3 regions of the Oceanisphaera avium genome follow, and region 1 is predicted to be linked to each of the others. Evidence: predicted binding sites of a transcription regulator. Region 1 holds the regulator's gene; each other region holds the start of a gene.

Region 1 (4,564 bases):
ATTATAAAGAGCCCGTCACCATAGATGCAGGCAGTCAATTGGTGGAGCTGGCCAACAATAAAGTGACCTTTACCGATAATGTTATCGTTAAACAAGGCACACTCGATGTGCGCGCCGCTAAATTAGTGGTAACCCGTAATGATAAAGGCTTGCAAACCATGACCGCGTACGGCTCACCTGCCACTTACTATCAAGTACTAGACAGCGGCCAGCCGGTAAACGCTCAGGCTAAACAGATTACCTATGACATTAAAACTCGCTCCATTACTTTGCTCAATAATGCACAATTAAAGCAAAACGATAACATAGTGACCGGCTATCGTATTCGCTATGACATCGACCGCGAGCAAATGGAGGCGCAAGGTCAAGGCAATCAAGGACGGGTAAAAACCGTATTTTTGCCTGAGCAATTGCAAGAGATGAATAATAAAGAGGCTAACCCTTAATCATGGCAACCCTGAAAGCTCGCGGTCTACAAAAAAGCTATAAAGGCCGCCAAGTGGTAGCAGATGTGAGCTTAACCGTTAACACCGGTCAAATTGTGGGCCTACTAGGCCCAAATGGTGCGGGTAAAACCACTTCTTTTTACATGATAGTGGGCTTAGTGCAGCGCGATGCTGGCCGCATTACCATTGACGATGAAGACATTAGCCACCAGCCTATGCATGTGCGCGCCCGCTCAGGTATTGGTTATTTACCTCAAGAGGCGTCTATTTTTCGCCGCTTAAGTGTGGCGGATAATATTATGGCGGTGCTACAAACCCGTAAAAATTTAACAGCCAATGAGCGCGAGCAAAAAATGGAACAGCTGCTCGAAGAGTTTAACATTGGCCATATTCGCCACAGCCAGGGCATGAGCTTATCGGGTGGGGAACGCCGACGAGTAGAAATTGCCCGCGCGTTAGCCGCCGATCCGCGCTTTATTTTATTGGACGAACCCTTTGCTGGGGTTGATCCCATTTCGGTGTTGGATATTAAGCAAATTATCTTGCACTTGCGTGATCGTGGCTTAGGGGTGTTGATTACTGACCATAACGTTCGAGAAACGCTTGATGTGTGTGAGCGCGCTTATATTGTTAGCCATGGCCATCGCATTGCCGCTGGCACCCCCGCAGAAATTCTCGCTAACGAACAGGTGAAAAAAGTCTATTTAGGCGAGCAATTTAGCCTGTAAGCATCCTCCTAGATGATGTTAAAACAGCCCTCCCCTGCAGTTGATAAGAAAGGACTTTTGGTTGCTATGAAAGGGTTTTTACAACTATGAAGCCAACTCTTCAATTACGTATGGGGCAACAACTCACTATGACCCCGCAGCTGCAACAAGCGATTCGTTTGTTGCAGCTGTCGAGTCTGGAGTTGCAGCAAGAAATTCAACTAGCACTGGAAAATAATCCGCTGTTAGAGCAAGAAGAAGCCGACGAGTCGGCGTTAGATGAAGAATTAGCGCCGCTCCCTAGCGCTCAAGACGAGCAAATGGCCACCGATAAAGCCATGGAGCAGCATCAACTATCTGATGAAATGCCCATGGATACCCAGTGGGACGATATTTATACCGCCTCTGCAGGTACGGCAGGCACCGGGGGAGTTCCTGAGGGATTAGAAGATACGCTTTATCAGGGTGAAACCACCGAGACTCTGCAAGATTATTTATTATGGCAAATGCAGCTTACGCCCTTTAGTGAGACCGACCAGGCCATTGCCTTAGCCATTATTGACGCGATTGATGACGCTGGGTATCTCAGCGTCGAGCTAGAAGATATCTTGGCCGCGGTCAATGGCGGTGACCAAGCCATAGAAGCCGACGAAGTGACGGCGGTTCTAAAGCGAATTCAGCATTTTGATCCACTGGGCGTAGGCGCGCGCAGCGTACAAGAGTGTTTGCGAATACAGTTACTGGCGCTTGAGCCCACGACCTTATGGCTCGACGAAGCGCTCTTGCTTATCGATGAACACATGGAGCTATTAGGTAATCGCGACTATCGTACCTTACAGCGCCTTACTCGGCTTAAAGAAGACGAGCTAAGAGATGTGTTAGCTTTAATCCAACAGCTAGAACCGCGCCCCGGTAATACCTTATTGCAGCATAACTCTGAATATGTCATTCCCGATGTATTAGTGACCAAACAACAAGGCATATGGAAAGCCGAGCTCAATTTAGAGACCTTGCCTAAGGTGCGATTAAACCAAACCTATGCCGCTATGGCACAAGGTAAGCAAGGCGCAGATGGCCAGTTTATTCGCCAACATACTCAAGATGCAAAGTGGTTTATCAAGAGTTTAGAAAGCAGAAATGAGACCTTACTCAAGGTTGCTAATTGTATTGTTGAACAACAACAGGCATTCTTTGAGTATGGTGCTGAGGCAATGAAGCCCATGGTACTCAACCAAGTCGCCGAAGTAGTAGAGATGCATGAGTCGACTATTTCTCGCGTTACTACTCAGAAATTTTTGCACTCTCCTAAAGGAGTGTTTGAGTTAAAGTATTTTTTCTCAAGCCACGTAGGCACCGAAAGTGGCGGTGAGTGTTCTTCCACTGCGATTCGCGCCTTTATTAAGAAACTCGTCGCGGCAGAGAACCCAGTAAAGCCATTGAGTGACAGTAAAATCGCTCAACTATTGGCCGAACAGGGGATACAAGTGGCCAGACGGACCATAGCCAAGTATCGTGAGTCACTGGCCATACCCCCTTCCAATCAGCGTAAACGCCTGCTGTAGGGCGAACCTAGAAGGAAGATCTTATGCAAATAAACTTGACCGGACATCATGTTGAAATCACTGAGTCATTACGTGATTATGTAAATAATAAATTCGCTAAACTCGAGCGCCATTTTGATAACATCACCATAGTGCATGTGGTGTTAACGCTAGAGAAGCTACAGCAAATTGCCGAAGCTAAAATTCATCTCAGCGGTGGTGAAATTTTTGCCACTTGTCAACAAGAAGACATGTACGCTGCCATCGACGGTTTGTTCGACAAACTCGATCGCCAAGTTATTAAACATAAAGAGAAGCTCAAGCAAAAATAACCATGGAAGTCGCCGATATTCTAAGCAGGGACTGCACGCGAAGTGCCGTCCCTTGCTCGAGCAAAAAAAGGGCGCTGGAAATTATCAGCGAGCTCGCCGCAGAACACCTCAACGTTAGCAGTCAACAATTGTTTGACTGCCTTTTAGCACGGGAAAAAATGGGCAGTACCGGTATTGGCAACGGCATTGCTATTCCTCATGGTCGTATTGGTGATGAAAACCAAGCCACCGCTGTGCTACTCACTTTTGCTGAGCCGGTGGAATTTGATGCCATCGATAATCAGCCCGTTAGTTTAGTGTTTGCCTTGCTCGTGCCTGAGCAAGAGTGTAAACAACACCTTAAAACCTTGTCATTGATTGCAGAAAAGCTCAGTGATAAGCAGATCTGTAAGCAGCTGCGCCAAGCTAAAAGCGACGACGAGCTCTATCAGATCATGATCTCTTCCTAAGGAGCCGATATGCAGCTGGTCATCGTCAGTGGTCGTTCTGGATCGGGTAAAACCGTGGCGTTACGGGTACTTGAGGATTTAGGCTATTACTGTGTCGATAATTTGCCAGTAGAGCTGCTCCCCCAGTTAGTTAAAATGCGCTTAAATAAGCCTGGCGAAGTGGCGGTGAGTATCGATGTGCGCAACCTCCCCGATAGCAGCGAAAAATTAGAAGCTTGTTTAAACGATGTCCGCGCGCTTGAGAGCGTGAATTTATCCAGTATCTTTATTGATGCCGATAATGCAGCGCTGATCCGCCGCTTTGGTGATACTCGCCGTCTCCACCCGCTGTCTCGCTTGAGCTTAACGCTCGATGAGGCCATTCGTGAAGAAACGCACTTATTGGCCCCCTTATCTTCTGAGGCTGACTTGCGTATTGATACCTCAGAGTTAAGTATTCATGACTTAAGCGAAATTATTCGCGCGCGCATTCTAGGTAAGAAAGAGCGCGAGCTAAATTGGGTATTTGAGTCTTTTGGCTATAAATTTGGTATCTCTCAAGATGCCGACTTCGTCTTTGATGCCCGCTTCTTGCCTAATCCCCACTGGATTGATGAACTTAGGCCTTTCAACGGCCGGGATGAACCGGTAGCTACCTATTTAAATAGCCAGCTGGAAGTGACTAAGTACCTTTGGCAAATCGAAAACTTACTGGTCACCTGGATGCCCCACTTAGAGCGAAACAATCGCAGTTATGTCACAGTGGCGATTGGGTGTACCGGTGGTAAACATCGCTCTGTCTACTTAGTTGAGCAATTAGCTAAGTCGTTTAAAGAAATGGACAAAAGCGTACAACTGCGCCACCGCTCACTAGAAAAACAACATGCAAAAAGTTGAACGCGACTTACAAATCGTTAATAAGCTAGGCCTTCATGCCCGCGCCGCCGTGCAACTGGTGCAAGTGACCGAGCAGTTTGCTGCCACAGTTACCGTGTGTAGCCAAGGTAAGCAAGCGCCGGCGAACAGCGTCATGGGGTTATTAATGCTAGAAACTGCCCAGGGTCATGCCATACGGGTAGTGGCCGAAGGTAAAGACGCCGCCGCCGCCAT
Region 2 (4,564 bases), 1.3 Mb from region 1:
TACGCTGTGCGCTTTTACATCAGAGTACAAACTGTTGGCATAACTTTCTTGAAAAATAGAACCATTAGGCTCAAGTTGGCGCTCACTTAAGCTAGGAATAACAGGCGCAAACGCCGGATCGTCAGGCTTAGGCGTATAAGGCGTGCTGGAGCAGCCGGCTAAACTTAAGCCTGCAATCACCACTGCACTTATTACCGTTATGTGTTTGCGCATATCTATTCCTACCTTTATTAACTAACTGCTATTAATTTATCGCGCCTGCGTTACAACTGCTGGTTAATATACGCCAGCATGTCATCTACCGATGAAATCACCTTAGAGTTCATCTCATACACGCGCTGCGCTTGAATAAGGTTCACTAATTCTTCGGTCACGTTAACGTTAGAGGTTTCTAACATGCCCTGCTTAATGGTGCCGTAACCATCAGCACCGGCAATGCCTTGCATCGCAGCACCACTGGACTGGGTTTCTAAATACAAGTTTTCACCCTTTGGCTGTAAACCCGCAGGGTTAGCAAAGTCGGTAATAATTAACTGACCAATGATTTGGGCCTCGGCTTGGCCGGCCATTTGCACCGAGACTTCACCGTTAGTCCCTACACTAATGCTTTGCGCGTTCTCAGGAATTTGCATTTCTGGCTGTAGCGGATAACCGTTACCTGGAGTAACAATCACGCCCTCTTCGTTCAGCGCAAACTGACCATTTCGGGTATAACTGGTGGTGCCATCGGGTAGCAATACTTCAAAAAAGCCACGGCCATCAATCATCACATCCAGCGCGTTATCTGTGGTTTGCACGCTACCTTGGGTAAAGGTTTTTTGCGTAGCAACCACTTTACTACCGGCACCTAACATTAAGCCGGAGGGTAAGTTGGTATCGGCTGAGGCTCGGCCACCGGGCTGGTGAATATTTTGATAGAGCAAGTCTTCAAAAATCGCTCGGCCTTTTTTAAAGCCCACGGTGCTGGCGTTCGCTAAGTTATTTGAGGTGACCGAAATATTGGTCTGCTGAGCGTCTAAACCGGTTTTACTGATCCATAATGCTGGGTTCATTACATTCTCCTTTAGATGCGCAGCAGCTGAGCATGGGCTTTATCGTTTTCTTCTGCATGACTCATCATTTTTAATTGGGTTTCAAAGCGGCGTTGCAAATCAATTAAGTGGGTCATTTCTGATACGGGATTGACGTTACTGCCCTCCAGCGCGCCGGCAATTAATTGCACTTGAGCCGAAGCTGCCTCAACTTGTCCGTCTTTACGGCGAAATAAGCCATCTTGGCCTTTTTCAATCTCGGCATTATTAGGCAACACGGTTTTAATGCGCTGTAGCTCTTCACCGCCATCGGTGGGTTCCCCTTCAAGGCGCGCAAAGATAGTACCGTCTTTATTTATTTCCATTTTCTCTAATGGCAGCGGCAAAATAATCGCGCCACCATTATCATCTAATACGTTTAAACCGGTGCTGGTTTGCAAGCGGCCATCAGGAGCCACCTGCAAGTTACCAAAACGGGTATAAGCTTCACTGCCATCTTTAGATTCCACCGCCAGCCAACCTTCTCCTGCCACGGCAACGTCAAGATCTCGACCTGTGGTTTGAATGGGTCCGGTGGCAAAATTTTGCCCAGGGCGCTCTGTCATGGCAAACACGCGCGTTGGCGCACCTTCACCAAACGCTTGCATGGCGCGCGCTTGCTCCATGTCGGCTTTAAAGCCGGTGGTATTGGCATTGGCCAAGTTATTAGAGCGCACGGCCACGCTGTGCATGTTCTCTTTGGCGCCAGACATGGCGATATAAAGCAATTTATCCATTTCAGCTCCGTCGACCTTGGTCGAATAAGTACTGATTAATACTGGGCCAACAGGCTAGCCAGCGAATTGTTTAAATACAATGCAAGAAAGGTGCCACAAAATGTAAGAAGTAAGGTGTGAAGCGTGAGGAGAGGAAAACAAATGCTGAGCTGGGTAGCACTATACTGTAGCTGGCATCTCGAACTCTGTAGCTGGCATCTCGAACTCGCTGTCATCCTGATACCGGGTCGTAGCTCGGCATGACGAAGCTTCGGGATCTCGCTTTATTGTTTAATACACTAACACCAGATCCTGACGTGCGTCAGGATGACAACAAGAACGTAGCAGATTCAGCAGCCGTCATACCGGACCTGCTCCGGTATCTTGCACTTAGCATTTTTTCTTTAAACCTAAAGGCGAGATCCTGACGTGCGTCAGGATGACAACAAGAACATAGCAGATTCAGCAGCCGTCATACCGGACCTGCTCCGGTATCTTGCACTTAGCATTTTTTCTTTAAACCTAAGGGCGAGATCCTGACGTGCGTCAGGATGACAACAAGAACATAGCAGATTCAGCAGCCGTCATACCGGACCTGCTCCGGTATCTTGCACTTAGCATTTTTTCTTTAAACCTAAAGGCGAGATCCTGACGTGCGTCAGGATGACGGCAAAAGCAGAGCAAATCCTAGAGCCGTCATGCGAACAACAACTCAGTATCAGGATGAGGGCAATAAAAAAAACCGCTCTTTGTAAGAGCGGTGTTAGAGTTTTCTTATAGCTTAAAGCTTCGAGCTATGCCTTAACGGATCTGCAGTATGGTCTGTTGCAGTGTACTGTTCACTTCTAGCGCCCGCGAGTTAGCTTGGAAGTTACGCTGCGCGGTAATTAAATCGACCAGCTCGGAGGTTAAGTCGGTGTTAGATTGCTCTAACGCCGCCACACTTACCTTACCGAAAATACCAGTATTAGGCTGGCCGGTAACTGCCTCGCCCGATAACAAAGATTGGCGCCATTGGGTATCACCAATTTGCGTTAAGCCCTGCTCGTTAGGAAAGCGCGCCATGGCCACTATGCCTAAATTTTCTGTAGAGCCATTACTGTAAGTGGCTTGTACTAACCCATCCGGGCCCACATCCACCTTAGTTAAACGCCCTACTGTAGTACCGTCTTGGCGAGACTCAGTGATCTCAAAGGCACCGGAGTTAAGCGTGGCATCAGGGATCTTAATGTTTATCTTTTGACCTGCGTCTGAACCATTAGTAAAACCTAAAGCAACCGTCTCAAACTCTGTAGGTAATGGAGCAGTTAATACGCCGCTGTTATCAAAGGTTAAATCCAAGGTATCACTGGCAGGCGTACCACCTTGTTTCATTTGTCCATCAACTGCCACCCGCATTTCCCATTGGTTGCCAGTGATAGCAGGAACAACATTCGGATTAGGACCAATCTTAGTGAAATACTGAGTGAGCGTATGTGTATCACCCATAGAGTCATAAATCGTCATCGAAGTGGACGAGGTATAGGTCGCGGAGTCTTCGCGATCAAAAGGGGTCGCGACTCGGTCCATGGCATTAGCTTTTACCGGCAAGTTAACGCTGGTGCGAGCTTCTGCAGTTTGCTGCGGCTGGCCGGCTTTATCTGGTATGCGCAGCGGCTGTGTGCTATTAATGCCTAAGCCAGCAGGGGAGCCGTCGCTGTTCGCTTTATAGGTTTGTAAAAAGTGCCCTTGAGAGTTAGTTACAAAGCCTTCGTTATTTAAGCGAAATGCGCCAGCTCGAGTAAAGGTACGATCCAGTGAGCCAATTTCGTTAGACACCACAAAGAAGCCACTGCCGTTAATCGCCATATCGAGCGAGTTATCGGTAAATTGCAGTGCGCCTTGGTGAAACTGCTGCGATACGGCGGCGGTTTGTACACCACTACCGGTTTGAGTTTTGGCGTTAGCAAAAATAGAGTTGGCATAGACATCAGCAAACTCGGCGCGCGACTCTTTAAAACCGATGGTGTTAACGTTAGCGATGTTATTTGCAGTAACGTCGAGGTCTTTTTGGGCTGCGTTAACGCCGCTTAGGGCAATATTAAAAGACATAGTTGTGCTCCTTACGCCGCTTTACGGCCAGCAATTTCAAGTACTTGGTTCAAAGGAACACCCCCTAAACCAGATAAATTAACCAAAGTCGGACTATTAGCACTACCCAAAGTGACGCTATCTACCCGGCCAAAGGCCAATGCATTAAGATCTTCACGCTTATCATTCACTAAGCCGCTGATCTTAATTTTGTAGCGCCCTGCTACTGCAGGCTCGCCATTTTCTTGTAAACCATCCCACGTAAAAGGCACGTTGCCTCGCTGTGGCCCCTCTAGCGCAATTGAGCGCACTAACTGACCTTGTTCATTTTCAATGCGCACTAATACGTTATTAGCGCCCTCGCCCGTTACTGCCACGCCGTCTACCGGCTCTGCTTGATCCCAATAAGCAATGTTACTGGGTAGCAATACTTTTTGGCCCACTAGACTTGAGGCCTGCAGCGCTTGGCTAGAAGTCATTACCTCACTTAAGCCAGATAACTGCTCACCCATTTTACTAATGCCATCGGCACTGGTAAAAGCGGTCATTTGGGCAATCATGTCGGAGTTATCCGCCGGTTTAAAGGGGTCTTGATAGGCCAACTGTTGCGTCATTAGGGCAAAAAAGTCTTCTTGCCCTAATTGCGCACGACTGGGATCTTTAGCTTTTTCTGCAGGGCTTTGTTCGCCCGGCCATTTCATGCCATCT
Region 3 (4,564 bases), 1.3 Mb from region 1:
TTAAGGCGTTATCTATTAATGAAGTCGCGCCCGATATTAAAGTACAAGGGCCGGTACTGGAGCTAATGGAGCAAGTTAAAGCGCTGCATAAACGCTATTTTGGTATTACTGAATAGAAAACGACTCGCTTAATACGATGTTGAGTTTTAGTGTTGAGTGAAATGAGAGGGTGAGCTTGAGTATTAAAACATAGATCCTGACGTGCGTCAGGATGACGGCAAAAGGCTGGCGGTGTTTTTCCTGATAGCTTACGGCTGATAGTTAGTCGTCTTACCGGTATTGAATCTACGTCATGCTGAACTCGATTCAGTATCAGCATGGCGGCGACCGTATCTCGCTTTGATGTTTAAGGTCTATAGATTAAACCGAGATCCTGACGTGCGTCATGATGACGGCAAAGGGCTGGCGGTGTTTTTCCTGATAGCTTACGGCTGATAGTTAGTCGTCTTACCGGTACTTAATCTACGTCATGCTGAACTCGATTCAGTATCAGCATAACGGCAAAGGGCTGGGCGCTAACTATTATTTTACCGAGGTCAGCATGTCGCCAGGCGTAATACGAATTTGGCGAGCCGCGGCATCGGCGGGTGCCAATATGCTGTAATCGGTATGACTTTGTTGTACCACAAATTGCGCTTTAGACGAGGTTTCGCTATAAAAGCCCGGCTGTAACTGGCGCCGGTGAATCAGTGTAAATCGATCGCCTGGCTGAATGCCGGCTTGGCGGCCTAAGTCCATTAAAATCCCTTCATCAGATTGCTGCAAAATATGCGCTATCGCTTTCATGCACGATTGTGCTTTTACTATATCGCGGGCAATACGTTGTAATAGTTGGTCGGCGGCGACGCCATAAGAAGATTGCCAAAAGCTTTGTTGTGCCACATTGACCTTGTCATGCTTTTTAAAGGTCCACGGCGCTTCAATATGATATTGCTGCGAAATTAAGCGCTCGCCGGTGAAGCTGTCTTCTAAGTGAATGGTGATTGAAAATTGGCGCACTTGGCGTTTTTTTTGCCAAGCTAACCAGTTGCCATCTTCCATACTAATGTCATTGATCACCCCACTGAGCAGCAGGCGCGATTGTTGTTTATTAGCCAGTACATCACTGCCTTTACGTAGGCCTTGGCTGCGCGGTAGGTGAGAGTCGGTTAATAATTGATGATCAAGTTGAGTCATTAAGTTGACGCTATTCGCCAAATGCTGGGCTAAGCGTTGGCTGCTCGCGTGTCCCAGTTCATAAATTTGCCCAAATCGGCCTTGCTCAGGATATTGCAGCGCAAAGGGCGTTAGGCTAATGCCAGGGCGATAACGGCTAGCGCACTGGGCTTGTACTTGCTGAGGGTTGGGCCAAATATCGGCGCGCAAGGTCAGCCATAACCGTCCTTGTGAGCGGCGCTCATTAGTCACTACATAATCCATTAGCTCACCTTGAGCGGCAATATCCAGTCGCTGGCCAGAAAGCGCCCCATTAGTAACGGACTGTACCGTCGCCACCGAGGCGCCTGCTTGAAGTAGGGCGTCGGTAAGAGCTTGCTCCATGGCTTGCTGGCGCGCCATTTCTATTCCTTGGCCAAGGGGCGCCGAGCCTTCTGCTTGATACCAGTCAGCCTGCGCGCTAAACGCAAGCGGCAGTAGTAATACTAATGTGGGCAACAGGGCTTTTTTTGACACGATAGCGTCCTAGTTAGCAGCGAGCAAAAGATATATGGCTCAGCAATCAATTGTTGGCAAGGTTTATGCAAAAAGCTTGCCTACTAGTAATATTAAATAGTCAGCAAGATGACTCTTAGCGCTTCAGCCTTTGCTAGCCGCGGCTAGCGCGTTATTAATGATAAATAAAGCGTAGTGAAATAAACGGCATTTTTTTGCCGCTTAGGTTAGGAAATGCGGGCGAGCAGTAAAGTTTGCCAGTGCTAGGCCGATAGCCTTAGTCAGCTAGCCCAAGTGGGCATTTTATTTTATGGAGTCATGATGACCAGATCTCTTATTCTGCTAATGGTACTAGGGCTAAGTGCTTGTACCAATACAGAAGAGCAGCAGTTTGATGCTAATAATCATTATCTGCCCCATGATCATGCGGCTCATTATATTAATCGCAAACCCTTAGGGCCATTAGTTGCACCTGAGGTATCGCCTCGTCATAGCCAAGATGGCATTCCGATGCGCATGAGTGCGGGTACGCGCAGTGCGTATTTACCTCAAGCTGGGCCTTCTTTAGTGGGCGGGCAAACGCAATTACAGCAACATATGTCAGCATTGGCTTATCGTTTAGTATCCAGTGGTCACCAATTAAATGCGGGCTCTGGCATCGCCGTTAGTGGTTTTGTGGATCAAGAAGATTATAAAACACAAAGTGAATTTGGCCGCTTATTGTCAGAGACCATGATGTTTCAACTTAATCAATATGGCTTGCGGGTAGTGGACTTTAAAACGCTGCCTTTTATTCGCATTACTCCTGAGGGCGATCTCAGTACGAGCCGCGATTATCGCCAACTTAGCTCACGCATTGGCGCTCAATATTTAGTTCACGGCACCATTAGTGATACCTCTGGTGGTAAATTAGTGAATGCGCGCTTAATTTCCATGGGCGATAACAGCGTGATTGGGAGCGCCCAGCAGTTTATTCCACAGTATTTGGTGGCCAGTTTAGTTAAAGCCCAAGGGCCAGAGCCAAAAGTACAAGTAATTACCCCTGAATATAGGAGCCGTTATGCTAAATAAGCGTGGGCTATTAATTGCTTTATTGTTATGGCCATTAGTTGCCTGTAGCCAACAGCCAACGGGGGGCCCCAAGGCGGCTAAAAATCATTTGTATGCTGTAGGATATGCACCTATTAGCTTGCAACAGCCACAAGATCCGCAGCAAAAATTACTCCACGCCATGCGCGCCTCTAAATTAGACGCTTATCGTGAGCTAACCGAACAACTCAGTGGGGTATTAACTTCTAGCTCTAGCGTAACTAACAGCAATATTTTACAAGATGGCCCTGTCACTAACAGTAGCCGCGGTGTGGTGCGCGGTGCGCGCGTAGTGAACAGTTATCCCGATGGCGATATGTACATTACTGAGTTAGAGCTAGATTTAAAACTGTATGAAAATCTGCGCCTTGGACGATAAAGAACGAGAGATACCGGAGCCGTCATGCAGAACTTGATTCAGTATCGGTATGACGAAAAACAGCCGTCATCCTGGCGAAAGTCAGGATCTTTCAATTTAGCGTTTAACAGTAAAACTACACTTTAAAGCCGCTGCCTTTATTGATGCCTTTAGTATGACCTTTTTGATCGTAAGTCATGCTTTGGCGCTCGTGCAGACGGCTTAAAATATTAGCGAGCTGGCGCACGCCATTTAGAGATTGTTCAAGTAATTGCTCGGCGACCGCACTTTGCTCTTGGCAGGTAGTGACTAATTGACGAAGACTGTCTACTTGCGGTTGAAAATCAGTGGTTAAACGCTCGCGCTCTTCATGACTTGCCAGCTCTGCATCGGTATTTTGAATATTAATCAGCAGTGTCTGTTTGCGCTCAGCTAAGGCGGGTAAGTCTAGTGCTTGGCGTTTTACGATCAACTCAAGCTCTTGTTGAGTGATCTCTAACAAAAGCTCAAGTTGGGATTTCTGTTGAGTTAATAGCGCAGCAAGCGACATATTAGAGGCCTTCTAAATCCTGTTCAAAACGGGAGATATTGGCTGCCAGTCGATCGCTGTCTACGTGATAGCTGCCCTCGTTAATGGCTTTTTTCAGCGCTTCAAGACGAACACTATTGTCTGGCGCTGGCGCATTTGCCAAAGATTGCTGCACTTGGCTCAAGTGTTTTGCTTGGGAGGTAAGAGTAACCGAGTCTTGCTTAGCCACGCTGGTGCTGGGTGCGGCCGTGCTCGGGGTGTCTGTGCTCACGTTTTGCTTAAATTTGTTAGCAGGAAGTGGGGCATTAGTGCCAACTCCTGAAGGTAATTTGTCGATAGCCATAATATGAAAGTCCTATTTTGCTGCTGCGTACAAGGGTATCGGCGTGGACTTTAATAACTTTAGGAATAATTAGCAGCCAACTTTATAGTCGCACTTGTACTTGGCCGGCGCTAATAATGCGCGCACTGATCTCTCGGCCTGAGTTCACGTTACTGACTCTAATACTATCATTAAAAGTGCCATCTTCTTTAGCGATGCCGTCGGTTTTAATAGTTAAGCCACCGGTTTGGGCCAAAATGCTGACTCTATCGCCTTTGCACACTACACATAATTGGCTGCTTAAAATAGGTTGTCCGGCGCGCAAGTCTCGTTTGCTACGCGAGCCAATAAGCTCGCTAGGATCACTAAAAATATCACCGCGCAATAACACTTCATCTTGATAATCCACGCTTAGGTGCTGCGCCTGTAACAAAGTATTGCGTGTAATAGGGTCAGCCGCCGTGACTACCGGCTTAAGTATTTTAACTCGCACCGGCACAAAAATCTCCCAGCCGGGGTTTTCATGACACTTTAAATACACGTGGGTATTGCGCTTTACATCTCCTGAACCGCGAATATCAGCGGTTAACTGTCCTAGACATTCGGTTAAGGCAAG

The links. The regulator sigma-54, encoded in region 1, starts transcription at its own class of promoters, with help from an activator protein. The targets are predictions, from matches to a motif close to TGGCACNGTTTTNGCTT.
Region 2: a site for sigma-54 is predicted at 1,887-1,903, ahead of flgF (flagellar basal-body rod protein FlgF). Genes of this name have one in related genera too.
Region 3: a site for sigma-54 is predicted at 1,726-1,742, ahead of CBP12_RS06015 (FlgO family outer membrane protein). Genes of this name have one in related genera too.

The regions. Positions count from the first base shown of each region.
Region 1 covers NZ_CP021376.1:2,630,725-2,635,288, reverse strand. Annotated here, with positions in the region: gene lptA (lipopolysaccharide transport periplasmic protein LptA) at 1-446, shown strand, start outside; gene lptB (LPS export ABC transporter ATP-binding protein) at 449-1,174, shown strand; gene CBP12_RS12135 (RNA polymerase factor sigma-54) at 1,261-2,715, shown strand; gene hpf (ribosome hibernation promoting factor) at 2,739-3,026, shown strand; gene ptsN (PTS IIA-like nitrogen regulatory protein PtsN) at 3,029-3,475, shown strand; gene rapZ (RNase adapter RapZ) at 3,485-4,351, shown strand; gene CBP12_RS12115 (HPr family phosphocarrier protein) at 4,338-4,564, shown strand, end outside.
Region 2 covers NZ_CP021376.1:1,304,289-1,308,852, forward strand. Annotated here, with positions in the region: gene flgH (flagellar basal body L-ring protein FlgH) at 1-213, opposite strand, end outside; gene flgG (flagellar basal-body rod protein FlgG) at 264-1,052, opposite strand; gene flgF (flagellar basal-body rod protein FlgF) at 1,064-1,807, opposite strand; gene flgE (flagellar hook protein FlgE) at 2,588-3,877, opposite strand; gene CBP12_RS05970 (flagellar hook assembly protein FlgD) at 3,889-4,564, opposite strand, start outside.
Region 3 covers NZ_CP021376.1:1,313,230-1,317,793, reverse strand. Annotated here, with positions in the region: gene CBP12_RS06025 (nucleoside deaminase) at 1-116, shown strand, start outside; gene CBP12_RS06020 (flagellar assembly protein T N-terminal domain-containing protein) at 523-1,671, opposite strand; gene CBP12_RS06015 (FlgO family outer membrane protein) at 1,969-2,721, shown strand; gene CBP12_RS06010 (LPP20 family lipoprotein) at 2,711-3,118, shown strand; gene flgN (flagellar export chaperone FlgN) at 3,234-3,647, opposite strand; gene flgM (flagellar biosynthesis anti-sigma factor FlgM) at 3,649-3,969, opposite strand; gene flgA (flagellar basal body P-ring formation chaperone FlgA) at 4,052-4,564, opposite strand, start outside.